2 regions of the Desulfofundulus salinus genome follow, and region 1 is predicted to be linked to the other one. Evidence: riboswitches for the same ligand, from Rfam matches in the RefSeq annotation. Region 1 holds a riboswitch; the other holds the start of a gene.
What was found. Region 1 has a riboswitch for cobalamin ahead of cbiD (cobalt-precorrin-5B (C(1))-methyltransferase CbiD). Riboswitches for the same ligand answer to the same signal wherever they lie in the genome.
Positions count from the first base shown of each region.

Region 2: another riboswitch for cobalamin. It lies ahead of D7024_RS06050 (DUF2162 domain-containing protein); the one in region 1 lies ahead of cbiD (cobalt-precorrin-5B (C(1))-methyltransferase CbiD).

Region 1 is NZ_RBWE01000001.1:1,815,382-1,822,662, forward strand. It holds gene D7024_RS09255 (methylenetetrahydrofolate reductase) at 1-881, shown strand, start outside; gene gap (type I glyceraldehyde-3-phosphate dehydrogenase) at 965-1,972, opposite strand; partial or broken gene D7024_RS09265 (heavy metal-binding domain-containing protein) at 2,269-2,580, shown strand; gene D7024_RS09270 (cysteine hydrolase family protein) at 2,682-3,215, shown strand; gene D7024_RS09275 (histidinol-phosphatase) at 3,216-4,067, shown strand; gene D7024_RS09280 (DnaD domain-containing protein) at 4,136-4,912, shown strand; gene D7024_RS09285 (ATP-binding protein) at 4,932-5,672, shown strand; cobalamin riboswitch at 5,676-5,962, shown strand; gene cbiD (cobalt-precorrin-5B (C(1))-methyltransferase CbiD) at 6,089-7,192, shown strand; gene cbiE (precorrin-6y C5,15-methyltransferase (decarboxylating) subunit CbiE) at 7,174-7,281, shown strand, end outside.
Region 2 is NZ_RBWE01000001.1:1,166,100-1,173,380, reverse strand. It holds gene D7024_RS06060 (DUF2149 domain-containing protein) at 1-223, opposite strand, end outside; gene D7024_RS06055 (MotA/TolQ/ExbB proton channel family protein) at 204-893, opposite strand; gene D7024_RS06050 (DUF2162 domain-containing protein) at 893-1,720, opposite strand; cobalamin riboswitch at 1,842-2,121, opposite strand; cobalamin riboswitch at 2,294-2,486, opposite strand; gene bioF (8-amino-7-oxononanoate synthase) at 2,690-3,859, shown strand; gene D7024_RS06040 (6-carboxyhexanoate--CoA ligase) at 3,950-4,735, shown strand; gene D7024_RS06035 (sensor histidine kinase) at 4,833-6,560, shown strand; gene D7024_RS06030 (LytR/AlgR family response regulator transcription factor) at 6,535-7,281, shown strand, end outside.

The sequences.
Region 1 (7,281 bases):
ACTTTGCGGTGACTGCGGAAATCGGGCCGCCCAAGCATGCGTCCGCCCATGGTATCCGCCACCATGCCCACATGTTGAAGGACTACGTGGATGCAACCAATATTACCGATTGCCAGACGGCCATCGTACGGCTCTCCAGCATTGCTTCCGCCGTGCATATCCTTGATTGCGGCCTGGAACCAATTGTGCAAATGACCTGCCGGGACAGAAACCGCATTGCCATCCAAAGCGATTTGCTAGGTGCCTACAGCCTGGGGGTCCGGAACCTGCTCTGCTTGTCGGGCGACCATCAGAAGTTTGGCAACGAACCCTCAGCTAAAAACGTCTACGATATTGACTCCATACAACTAATCTATTTGATGCGCCGCATGCGGGATGAAAAGCTTTTCTTCTCCGGCGAACCCATCAAAGAGCATGAACCCCGCTTCTTCATTGGAGCGGTGGCCAACCCCTTTGCGGATCCCTTTGAGTTCCGGGTGGCCCGGCTGGAGAAAAAAGTGGAGGCCGGGGCGGAGTTTATCCAGACCCAATGTATTTTTGATATGGAGCGTTTTGAGCGCTTCATGGAAATGGTCCGGGAGAGGGGCATTCACGAACGGGTACACATCCTGGCCGGGGTCACCCCACTGAAAAGCTGGCGGGCGGCAAAATACCTGCAAACCAGCGTCTCGGGCATGATTGTACCCGATGATGTCGTGGAAAGGCTGAAAAAAGCAGAAGATCCTAAGCGGGAAGGAATTGAGATCTGCATCGAGCAAATCAAGCATATTCGCAACATTCCCGGCGTACACGGCGTACACATCATGGCCATTGCCTGGGAAGAAGTGGTGCCGGAAATCGTGGAACGGTCCGGTCTTTTCCCGCGGCCCAAAGTGGAATAAGAGAAAACTAAACCCCCGCATAATGAGCGGGGGTTCTTTATTGTTTCACCGGAAAAGCCTGTCGTTCCAGGGAAAATACTAACTTACAAACCCTGCCGGGATAAATAGAGAGCAGTATCAACCACCCGGTTGGAATAGCCCCACTCGTTATCATACCAGGCCACCACTTTAACCAGAACACCATCGATGACCATGGTGGAGAGGGCGTCTACAATTGACGAATGGGGGTTGCCATTGAAATCCCGGGAAACCAGGGGCACTTCGCAATAGTCCATGATTCCTTTAAGTTCGCCTTGGGCCGCTTCCTTTAAAACGGCATTGATTTCTTCCTTGCTCGTAGGCCGGGCCAGCTCGGCCACCAGGTCCACCACGGAAACGTTGGGCGTTGGCACACGCATGGCCATGCCGTTAAGCTTGCCCTTTAATTCGGGTAAAACCAGAGCCACTGCTTTGGCGGCACCAGTGGTGGTAGGAATAATGGACAGAGCCGCTGCCCGGGCACGACGCAGGTCCTTATGGGGTAAATCCAGGATCTGCTGGTCGTTGGTATAGGAATGAACGGTAGTCATCAAACCGCGGACAATACCAAACCGCTTGTGCAGTACCTTGGCCACGGGAGCCAGGCAATTGGTGGTGCAGGAAGCACAAGAAATCACATGATGCTGGGCGGGATCATATTTATCCTGATTTACGCCCATGACAATGGTAATATCTTCATTTTTGGCGGGAGCGCTGATCAACACCTTTTTCGCTCCACCTTCCAGGTGCTTGGCGGCATCTTCCCGGGCGGTAAAACGACCGGTGGATTCCACCACAATATCCACTCCCAGTTCGCCCCAGGGCAGTTTACCGGGATCCTTCTCCGCCAGCACTTTTACTTTCTTGCCATTAACCATAAAACCGTCATCAACTGTTTCCACCTCGCCCCGGCAAATCCCATGCACGGAATCATATTTAAGCAAATGGGCCAGTGTACCGGCATCGGTAAGGTCATTAACGGCTACTACTTCTAACTCCGGATGGTTCAGAGCAGCCCGGAAAACATTACGCCCGATGCGCCCAAAACCGTTAATACCCAATCTTACCGTCATTTTGATCACTCCTTTTTCAGGATATACAGGGTTTATTTTTTCCAATCCCACCAGATTGCATGCTGTAAAAAATACACCTGGCAAAAATTAAAATAACATAACCTGCTCTTTACGGGCAATAGTTAGTCCGGAATCCAGAATTACCCGTCAATTTTCCTTAAAATTGATATATTGCGTGCACTTTCCGTTTGATGAAAGGATAAAGGGTATCTTATAGCGAATATTAATATGCAAAAAAATTAAATTAACACGGGCATTGCTTTATTTGTATGCCCTTTAATGAGGAGGTCTGCCATATGATTTTAACCACCACTCCAAACGTGGAAGGAAAAAATTTTAGCTTATCTGGGTATCCTGGCCGGAGAGGCAATCATGGGTGCCAATATAGTGCGGAATTTGTTTGCTGCCATTACCGATATTGTGGGCGGGCGTTCCGGCGCTTATGAGGCCAAACTCTCCCAGGCCCGCCAGATTGTCCTGGAGAAAATGGCCACCAGGCCCGCCGCTTAGAGGCCAACGCGGTGGTCGGTATTGACCTTGATTATGAAGTAATCCGGGAAGGCATGCTCATGGTCACCGCCAGTGATACAACCGTCCAAGTTGCTTAAAAAAGTTAGCGATGATTAGTAAGATGTGCTAAAATATTATTAGCTTTGTGCTTGGCTAGAAAGATTGAGCGCTATGGTTTTTTAAAAAAAGGAGTGGTCCTATGTCCCGCAACGTTTTAATGGTCATAGACATGCTCAAGGATTTCATCGACACCGACGGCGCCCTGAATTGTGGCGAAAAAGGGAGGGAAATTGTACCCTTTGTAGTGGAAAAGGTAAAAGAGTTCATGGCCCAAAAGGAGCCAGTAATCTTTGTCATGGATGCCCATGACCCCGAAGATCCGGAATTCTCCCGTTTCCCCGTCCACTGCGTTTACGGCACCCCGGGAGCAGGGCTCATTGATGAACTTGCTTCACTGGTGGAGGAATACCCTTTTGCCATCAAGATGCCGAAAACCCGTTTCAGCGGCTTTTTCCGTACTAATTTAAACAAAATCCTGGAAGATCTTAATCCGGCTGCAGTTCACGTTGTGGGGGTTTGCACCAATATCTGCGTCCTGTATACGGTGGAAGAACTGCGCAACCGGGACTACCGGACGGTGGTGTATACCCAAGGGGTGGCCAGCTTCGATGAGGAAGCCCACCGGTGGGCGCTAAAACAAATGGAAACAGTTTTAGGAGCGGAGATTGCTTAAATGAAACCCCTTTTGGACTACCACGTCCACCCCGGCTATTCTATAGATGCCGAAGATCACAGCATTTTGGAATACTGCCAGCAGGCCCTGAACCTGGGGTTAAGGGAGATTTGTTTTACCCCCCACCTGGAAGTGGACCCGGTACGGCGCCGGCTGGACTGGTTCGTACGGTTAAATGGAAGGCTTCACCCCATGGAGGATTTAAGCTGGCTTGATCATTATTTCCGGGACATTGAAAAAGCCCGTAGCCAGCTGCATGACCGGGAACTGAAAATAAAGGCTGGTTTAGAAGTTGGCTATGAACGGGGCTATGAGAAAACCATTGAAAAAATTTTAAACAATTATCCCTTTGATTATGTACTGGGTTCCATCCATTGCCTTGAACATCAATCCATATCCTCCTGGGAGGAAAGCCGGATCTACTTCTCCTCCCACACTGTGGAAGAGGCGTGTGGCGAATACTTTCAAGTCTTAAAGGAAGCCGTGGAAAGCAACCTCTTTGACTGTATCGGTCACCTGGATCTTTATCGACGCCACGGAGAACGCCTCCTGGGTACAGCCCTGGGAAGTGCCCATAAAGGAATGGTCGAACCGATTCTCAAGGAAATAGCACGGCGAAATATGGGGCTGGAAGTAAACACCTCCAGTCTGCGGCGGGGACTGACCGAATTTCATCCCAGCCGGGAAATTCTTTTAAAGGCCCGGGAATGTGGAGTCAAAATATTCACCGTGGGCTCCGATGCTCACCGGCTTTCTGAGTTGGGAGCATATACAAACCAGGCGGTGTTAATGTTAGAAGAACTGGGGCTTGCGGTGCACACCTTTACTTCTCGTCAACCTTGCCCCCTTTAACGGTTTTTTTTGCCTGGACAAACTTCCTCCCTTACCATAAAATATTCACTAAGCGGGGGAGGAAGAGCATGATGAATGGCAGAACGGTGAAAAGATACCGGGAGGGGAACATTACCGCTGCCTTTGGTGCCGACCTGTTGCTCCAGGGCACTACCACCATCCCGAATCTTTTACTCCGTTTGTACCGTCACCTTGATATAACCGACGAAGAAATGATCCTTCTCATTCAGCTTCTCCGGTTGCAGGTAGAGGAAAAGAACCTGTTTCCTTCCGCCTCCACCCTGGCCGCATGCACGGCCCAGGATGTAACCCGGGTGCAACAAAACCTGAACAGGTTAATAGAAAAGGAAGTTCTGGCCGTAACCCAGTATTATGACGAAAGAAAAGATCAGATCCTCAGTGGATATGACTTTGAACCGCTGTTGGAAAAGCTCTCGGAGATCTGGGCCAGCATCAGGGTCAAGGAAATTGAACGTACCCGCAGCCTGCTGGAAAAAAGGCCTTTAGAGACAACGGCGCAAGAATTTGCCCTGATCATCCGGGCCTTTGAACAGGAATTCGGGCGGCCTGTTTCCCCCATGGAGGTCGAACAGATCCGCCAGTGGGCCGAGGAACTGGACCACACGCTGGTTTTGGAAGCTTTACGCCGGGCCGTCCTGATGGGCAAGCATAATTTTAAGTATATCGATAGTATTATTCTGGAATGGAAAAAGAACAACCTGCGTACCGTCGAGGAAATAAACGCCTATGACGCACAATTTAAGAAACGGCGTTCAGGTAAGCAACTTTCCTCCAAGGTGGATGACCGGAAGAAAGCACTTTTGAAAACGCTATACCTCAGTTAATTAGAAAGGATGCCGGCCAGTGAAGGCCTGTCCTGTATGTGAAGATCGGGGTGTGGTGATTAAAAACAATGTAGCAGTTCCCTGCCCGTGTAACAAGCAGAGGGCACTGGTCAACCGTTTTAAAGAAGCAGGGTTACCGGAAGGCTTGCGTTACCACACCTTTGACAAATTTAACTTTAAGTATTACTCGCGATTGCGAGTAGATGCGGAACGCAAGCTGACCTATTATGAGTCGGCCCGGCGTACTTTCCAGGCAGCCCAGGACTTCGTGAATAATTTTAAAAACGACCGGCATATTGACGGTTTGTTGATTACCGGCCCAGTAGGCAGTGGAAAGACATTCCTGGCCGCCTGCATAGCCAACGCCCTGTTGGAAGCAGAAGTGCTCCTACTGTTTGTGGTCGTACCGGACTTGCTGGACCGCCTGCGTTCAACTTATGACCAGAACCGCCAGGGTGGAGATTATTCGGAAAAGGATCTCATGGATGCCGCAAGGGAAGTACCCCTTTTGTTTTTAGACGATCTGGGTGCCCATAATTATACCGAGTGGACCAAAAATAAACTTTATTCGATCTTAAATTACCGCGTCAACCATCGCCTCCCCGTAATCATTACCACCAACATCAGCCTGGAAGATTTGGGCGAATATTTAGGAGAAAGAACCACTTCCCGTATTTGCCAGATGTGCTGGCCTTACCGGTTACCGGTTGAAGATGACATTCGCATGGTCCAGCGCAGGGAAAGGCTCCGGGAAGGTTAAAAACTAAATATATGCGGGGCAGGTCCTCAAAGGGGATAATAGGGAAGACCGGGGAGCAGGTGGATCCTGTTTAAGCCGGCGCGGTCCCGCCACTGTAACCGGGGAGGAACCCGCAAAGTGCCACTGGCCCAGCACTCACTGATGAGCTGCTACATCCGATGGTATGCTTGTTCAGCAGTGAAAATATAACAGCATGGTTTAACCGATGTCACTGGTGAGTGCTGGACCGGGAAGGCGCGGGCATCCAAAGATCCGGGAGCCAGGAGACCTGCCTGCCCCTTTCACTGGAACATGCCCTTTCCTAAAGGGTAAAGCCAGTGGTAGGCCTTTCTATCTTCGCGCGAAAGATAGCAGGCGTAAAGACTCTCCACACGCCCCTACTTTTGCCGGGCGTGTTTTTTTCAGGGGGAAACAAGGTGGCTAAGCCTTTACGTAACGGAATAACGACAGGAGCCTGTGCCGCTGCGGCTGCCCGGGCTGCCACGGAGTTGCTTTTTCACGGCACAAAACCTGCTCAGGTCATTTTGGTCAACCCCATGGGACAGTCCTTAACGGTACCCATCCACCAGGTAGAGGCAATAGCCGGCGGCACCAGGGCGGTGGTGATCAAAGACGGAGGAGATGATCCCGACGTTACCCACGGTCTGCCCGTTGTGGTCGAGGCCCGCCCCGCCCCAGACGGAATTCGCCTTCACGGAGGTCCTGGTGTAGGGCGGGTAACCAAACCGGGGCTGGCGTTGGCCGTAGGCGAGCCCGCCATTAACCCTGTTCCCCGGCAAATGATTAAGGAGGCTGTGGCCGCCGTTCTCCCTCCCGGACGGGGAGTGGAACTAATGATCAGCGTACCCGGGGGAGAATTGATAGCCAGGCGCACCCTGAACCCCCGCCTGGGGATTGTGGGGGGTATATCCATCCTGGGAACTACGGGTATAGTCCGGCCCATGTCCGAGGAAGCGTTTAAGGATTCCCTGCTCCCCCTTCTGGACATGGCCAGGGCGGCAGGCTTCCACCAGGTCGTCCTTACTCCGGGGCACATGGGCGCCCGGATAGCGGTGGAGGGATACGGATTTCCCGCCGAAGCCGTGGTGGAGATGAGCAATTTCGTAGGTTTTATGCTGGAAAGCTGTGTGGAAAAAGGCTTCTCCGGCGTGTTGCTCTGGGGGCACCACGGCAAGCTTTTAAAGGTAGCCGCCGGCATTTTTCATACCCACAGCCGCGTTGCCGACGCCCGGCGGGAAACCCTGGCCAGTCACGTTGCCCTGATGGGTGGTGAACGGGATCTGATCGCAAGCATTATGGAAACCGGCACCATTGAAAGTGTGGTTGAGTTGCTGGCGGAACACAATTTCCTGTCTGTTTACCACCAGCTGGCTTGCCGGGCCAGCCAGCGGGCCATGGAGTACGTCCACCACCGTTTAAAGGTGGGGACAGTCCTTTTGACCCTGGACGGCAAAATCCTCGGTTGGGACCGTCAGGCACAGGAAATCGGGAGGGCGCTGGGATGCCGCGAATTAGGGTAATTGGCGTAGGACCGGGTAACCTGGATTATCTCACCCCTGCCGCCCAAAGAGCTTTGGCCAGCGCCCGGGTACTGGTAGGCGGCCAGCGC
Region 2 (7,281 bases), 650 kb from region 1:
CTATCCCGGGTATCTCCTTAAGCTCCTTACCCCGTTCCACGTTAATCACCCGCTGAATGCTTTGCATGAGTCGCTGTTTTTCCTCGGGCTTTACTTTGGCAAAGATAATGTTCTGCAGGTTCCAGGAAAGTACCAGGGCGACCATCAAACCGCAGCAAAAAACCAGCATCACATCAATCAGATTGGCCAGCCCGCCCAGGAGATCAACTTCTTCTGCGGACAACCGCTCCCGCCTCCGTCTCCTGAACAGCACGGCTTTCACCCCCCACCACCAGTTCCAGCAGCAACTCCAGATACCTTAAATCCTGCTCGTACCAGCGACGACGCACCCTGGAAATGAGAGCACCCACCGCTCCGGCAGCCACACCCACCACCGTAGTATCAAAAGCAATGATCACTGCTTCGGACAATCCCCGCACATCACCCTGCCCCAGAGCAGCCAGCCCGGGACCAAGGGGGATAAGAGTGCCCATCAACCCGAAAACCGGGCTGAGTTTGGCCAGTAAATCCGTTTTGTCCAGTGTTTGTTTAAACCGGAATTCTTCACGGTCCAGTATGTCCTGAGCCACCAGCCTCCTGACCTCAGGGGACAGTCCGGGTTTTGCCAAAAGATCCGATACCAGTTTTTTTTGGCGCGGATTTAAAGCACTGCTATCAAGCACCTGCTGCAGGTTACGCATCTGCCAGAGGGAAACCCCTCCCACGTCATGAATTACTTCCAGCAGGTTGACTGGCTGAATAACTTTTCTTCTCCTCATTTCAGCCACAAAACTACCCAGTTCCATGAAGGCAAAAACGAGAAAGAAGAGCAGACCCATAATATCGGGAATTAGCAGGCTCTGGGATGCGGCATGCAAAATTTTGGTTAAATATTCGGAACCAGGAATGGTCATCAATCATCACGTTCCTTTAAAAAATTGATCTGATAGCGAAAATAACCCGCCAGGCTTAAGATCACCAACCCCGCTAACACCGCCGCCAGCCAGCGGGGCGAATCAATGTTCACGGGAGTTAAGGGCATGGTCATGGCCTGGACAAAGTTGGGAATAAAAAGAGCAAAGATAAGCGTCATCAATCCGGTAAACAACAACAACGGATTAAAAATAGCTACAGGCTTATACCCGGTCAAACGGATCGCTCTTCTCATGGCAAGGCTGGTCACAATAACCAGGATAAAAAACAGCACCGCAACAAACAGTCCCAGGCGAGAAAGCCCTGTACCCACCATGGAACTGGCTACAATGACTGAAAAGGCCAGGGCAACCAGGCATAAAGGACAGGGTAAAAAACCCAGGGCATACTTAAACCGCTCCAGAGCAGGAGAAATAACAGCCCCTGGCGCCGGCTGTCCTGCAAGGAAATGACAGGAGCTGTTAGAGGCAACCGCCTTACCGGCAAATTCCCCATCTCCCCTGGAGCGAAAACTTGCTTCACGCAAGCAACCCGGGGAGGAACTCCCTGCTCCCTTTTCCTCCTGCAGCCCCAGGTAAATCAGAAATATGGCTACCAGCAAGGCTCCTGCAAAGGTGTAACGATCCAGAAAGGAAATCAGGGTTTGTTGATGTGTACCAAAGAATACAACCAGCCCGTAAAGGATACTCCCGAACAAAAAAGATGTCAGCACCAGCCCCCACCGGCTCAGCCACGAGGCACCCAGGATCAATCCTGTTTTAATACTGAGAACAAGAGTTGCCAGCAGAAGTCCACCATAAATTGACATACAGACCCCTTCCCATCTTGCCTTAATAAAAAATCCCCCATCTACCCAGATGGAGGATTAGCCCTGGCACCACAATCATGCCACGACAAATTAAACCACCCCCCGTCCGCGCAGGTTGGTCCGGTCGTTCCGGTAACGGGCAGGTCTCCTGGCTCGGGTTCACCGGAGCTCCACGTCTTCCCATCCAGCACTCAGCCATGTTATGGTTTCCTTCGCCGTAACCTTATCGTAGCAGTAACCAAATTTCTATCAAAGCAGAAAGCAATCTTACTGAGTGCTGGACAGTGACTTTGCTGTGGAGTCCCTCCCCCTCACAGTGGCGGGACCGCGCCGGATTTGCACCGGCTTCCCTTTTCACTTTCACCCCTCGGGGTAAAAGCACCCGTTCCGGTATGAAATTGTCATCAGGCAGCAGGACATTAAACCATTTGCTGCCATTTAACCGAAAATGGTACACATTAAAACGAATAACCCCGGCCTGTCAGAGACCGGGGTTTGTTTACAATGGCTATAATCCCACGTAAAAAATGGTAAGATTACCACCGGCACAAACCCCTGTTCCCTGGGAGGCTTTCCGTGCCGCGTGCCCGGGCAGGTCTCCTGACTCATGGGTCATCGCCTGCTTCCCGCCTTCCCGGACTCTCCGGTCCAGTGGCCCTGTGGAAAGCTGCTACCCATTCACAGTGGCCCCACCGTCCAGGATTTTCACCTGGTTCCCTTTTACCCCTGCCTGATTGGCAGGGGAACCCGGACACGGCTATGCGGTTAAATCCCTTTACATGAAACAGTAACACATTTCTGATAAGTTGTCCATAGTAAATTGACAATAGAAAACCATTTTTCGTTATAGGGTGCAGTCGGGGCGTGGCAGAGCGGCTTAAAAACGTTAACCTATGCAGGAATAACGGTTAACGGTGGAGAATAACATTTAACCCGCGCATTGCTTTAAGTTTCGGGGAGGGAATAAAATTGATTGATTTCTTAAGCGAAGAATTGCGTTTAATGAAAGAACATAATCTGTATCGTTCATTGTACCTTATAGACGGCCCTTCTGAACCCAAAACCATTATTAACGGTCGGGAAATGCTATTATTTTCTTCTAACAACTACCTTGGTTTAGCTACCCACCCGCGGGTAAAGGCTGCAGCAATAGCCGCCGTAAAAAGATGGGGAACCGGCAGCGGGGGCTCCCGCCTGACCACAGGTAATTTTACTTTGCACCGTCTTTTAGAAAAAAGAATTGCCCGGTTCAAAGGAACCGAAGACGCAATTGTCTTTAACACCGGGTATATGGCCAACCTGGGAGTGATATCGGCCCTCGTGGGCCGGGGCGACCTGGTTATCAGTGATCAGCTTAACCATGCCAGCATCGTTGACGGCTGCCGGATTAGCCGGGCTACGGTGAGAATATACCGTCACGGCGATATGGAAGATTTACGGCACATTCTTTCGGAAAGCACTTCCTTTCGCAGGCGCTTAATCGTTACCGATGGGGTTTTCAGCATGGATGGTGACATAGCTCCCTTACCCCAATTGTTTGAACTGGCCGAAGAGTTTCAAGCCCTCCTAATGGTAGATGACGCACATGCTACCGGAATACTGGGAGACAAGGGAGCAGGTACGGTGGAATACTTTGGTTTGGAAAAGCGGGGCATTATTCAAATGGGTACCCTGAGCAAGGCCCTGGGTAGTGAAGGAGGGTACGTGGCCGGCAGTACCAGTTTAATAGACTTCTTACGTAATCGCGCCCGCAGTTTTATCTATTCTACAGCCCTTTCCCCGCCCGTAATTGCTGCTGCCATGGCTGCTCTGGATGTACTGGGAGAAGAACCACAGCTACGCCGGCAACTTCATGCTAACGTCCAGTTTTTGTATCAAGGGTTAAAGGACATGGGTTTCGAGGTGTTACCCACCCGGTCTGCTATCATTCCCCTGATTGTTGGAGATGCCCACAAAGCCCTGGCGTTATCTGCCATCCTGGCTGAAATGGGTGTATTTGTCCCGGCCATTCGCCCGCCCTCGGTACCGGAGGGAACCAGCCGTTTAAGAATTACCCTTATGGCCACCCATACTGAAGACAATATCCAGTTTGCTTTAAATGCCTTCCAAAAGGCCGGGAAAAAACTAGGTCTGATTTAATGCTGTATACGGCCTTCACGGCCTGGCCATTGACCAGGATAATGGCAAGAACGAAAGAGCAGATAGAAAGGAGAAGTTCCTTTGAAAACCATGGTTTATAGCGTCCGCATGAGGGCCGCCCAGGGGGGACCCCACGAAAAGGGCGGGCGGCACATTTCGGGGGCAGAAAAAATTGTCCCTTTCGAACAGGTTGCCCAAACAATACAGCAGATGCTCCACCGGGCAAAAAGCCATGCCCTGGGGGAGCCTGATTTTATAAACATTAACGTGGAACGCCTGGAGCTCCAGTACATAAAATATATTACCGCCCTACCATTGCAAACGGCAAAAACAAAGGACCATGAACATGCTCTTTGGTGTGCCCGGCAATTGCTTTCTGCCAGCGGGGTACAGCCAGCAGCTATTGAAAGGGCCCTGGAGTTGCTGGCCCGGGGACCTGCACCCGGTGGTCAAAACATGCGGGGAGCAGTCATAATGGATGCAGCAAGCGGCAGACGCCTGGAACCCGACCCCTGGCGGGGAGTACGCGTTTCCCGGATGGATTACACGCCCCGGGCCGCAGCGGAATTATCGCGCCTGCTGGAATCAATGGGGCTGGAACACTTCAGGGTCAGGGAAGCCCTGGCTCTGGCCACCAAGGTAATCTACGCCGGGACGCTGGCGGAAATATGCTGTTCCGACGACCCCCATTATACCACCGGGTATGTCTCCTCCCAACGTTTTGGATACGTGCGCATACCCCATCTGAAACATGCCTCTTTTAAAGGAGGACGGGTATTCTTTATCCGTTCGCAAGAGATAAATCTCGAAGAATATATAAGCCGGTTGCAGGAAGAACCGGTGTTAATTGATCAAATCAGAATCTCAAACGGATGAAGGGTAAAAAAGTAAAATGTTGGTTGCCGGAGACGTACTGACTATTCATAATCAATTTGCTATACTATTGGCTGGAGTATGAAAGGGGGAACAGGCCATGACCTGGTCCTTAGCCCTGACCCTAGCAGAAAGATTGAGTTTGATCGCCACGGCGGCCTTCATTATTTCCCGGACGCCGGCTTTGGGACGTATATTATCCAGGCAACTTACCATCCGGGACAAGCTGTTGTTAATTGTGGTCCTGGGCGGGCTGGGCATACTGGGCACCTATGCCGCCGTGCCCATCCACGGCGCCCTGGCCAACTCCCGGGTGGTGGGGGTAATGGTGGCCGGTTTGCTGGGCGGCCCCCTGGTGGGGGCCGGGGCGGGCCTGATCGCCGGTGTACACCGCTACCTGCTGGGTGGTTTCACCGCCTTTTCCTGCGCCCTGGCCGCGGTAGCAGAAGGAACACTGGGCGGCCTGGTCCAGCATTATTACCGCCGCGGTTCCGTCCCCTGGCACGTTGCCCTGGTGGCGGGGCTGACCGGGGAAGTGTTGCAAATGGGTATTATCCTGCTCACTGCCCGGCCCTTCAGCGAGGCCTGGGCACTGGTGCAGATCATCGGCCTGCCCATGATTATAGTCAATTCCATTGGGGTGGCCATTTTCATGGTCATTGTCAAAACCGCCGCTGAGCAGAGGGAACGCATCGCCGCCTGCCAGGCGCAGCAGGCGCTGCGCATAGCCACCCAAACCCTGCCCTTTTTACGGCACGGGTTGAACCGGGAGTCAGCCGAGCAGACGGCCCGGATTATTTATAATTCCGTCAAGCTGGCCGCCGTGGCCATCACCAACGAGCGGGAAATCCTGGCCCATGTGGGCACAGGCAGCGATCATCACCACCCGGGGAATCCCATTTTGACCAGCGCTACATTGCAGACCCTGGCAACCGGGGAAGTGCAGCTGGCCCAAACCAAAGGGGAAATTGGGTGCCAGGAAAAACGATGCCGTCTGGGCTCTGCGGTGGTAGTTCCGCTTAAACGGCGGGACGTAACCATAGGCACATTAAAGCTTTATCACGACCGGGAGAGCAGCATCACCCCGGTAGACCTGGAGCTGGCCCGGGGTCTGGCCCACCTGTTCTCCACCCAGCTGGAACTGGCTGAACTGGAGTACCAGGCCCGGTTGCGTTCCCAGGCAGAACTAAAAGCGCTCCAGGCCCAGGTACACCCCCACTTCCTGTTTAACGCCTTAAATACCATTGTCTCCCTGGTACGCACCAGGCCGGACAAGGCCCGGGAACTGTTGATCAAGCTGGCCAGCTTCTTCCGGTACAGTTTGCGAAAGGATGATGCTCCCATTCCCCTGGCGGAAGAACTGGCCCATGTGGAGGCCTACCTGGCCATCGAGGGAACCCGTTTCGGCAACAAGCTACAGGTAGTCCAGCTTGTAGACCCCGCAGCTTTAACATGCCCCGTTCCCGCCTTTACCCTGCAACCGGTGGTAGAAAATGCCATTAAGCACGGCCTGCAACCCAAGAGGCAGGGCGGGAGGATAAAAATCATAGCTAAAGATCAACCTGAAGAAGTGGTAGTTACCATAGAAGATAATGGTGTGGGTATTTTCCCGAAAGAACTGGATAAAATCCTCCTGCCCGGCTACGGGCGCGGCCACGGGCTGGGCCTGTTCATTGTCAATGAACGTTTAAAGGGCCTGTACGGCCCGGAATATGCGCTGCAGGTGCACAGCATACCCGGCCAGGGTACCAAAGTGCTCTTGCGCTTTCCTAAAGAAACCAGCTCCCAGGGGGTGAAGGAAGATGCCCTTTACAGCTGTTGTGGTTGACGATGAACCCCTGGCCCGGGACGAACTTAAATACCTGTTGTCGGCATACCCGGAATGCCGGGTGGTAGGTGAAGCCGAGGACGCACAGGAAGCCCTGAAACTGGTGGCCGAACTGCAGCCTGATGTGGTTTTCCTGGACATCCAGATGCGGGGAATGTCCGGGTGTGAAGCCGCCCGGCAAATGATTTCCTCCCCGCACCCACCCCTGGTGGTCTTTGCCACGGCCTACAACGAGTATGCCGTCAGGGCCTTTGAACTGGGAGCAGTGGATTACCTTTTGAAGCCTTTTGAAGACAAACGGCTGGCCAAGACCATCAAACGAATTGAAGAACTGCACAAGCGCTCCGACGACTGGACGGAGGCTGTGGAACGGGTGGCCGACCTGTTGAACAATAAAAAGGGCCGGGTGAAAAAACTACCCGTTGAAAAGAACGGGGAAATCAAACTTCTGGATTATCAAGACATTATCTTCGGACGGGCCAGGGACGGCAGTGTACAAATCTTCACCTATAACGACCATTACAACTATACCGGTACCATGGCCGAACTCCAGGAACGATTGTATAACGAAAGTGAAGGCTTCCTCAGAACACATAAGAGTTTTCTGGTTAATCTCAACCGGGTCGAGGGTGTGCTGCCCTGGTTCAAGGGAACTTACTGGCTGGTGATGGCCGACCACAAACGGACCCAAATCCCCGTAAGCAAGAACCAGGTCAAAGAA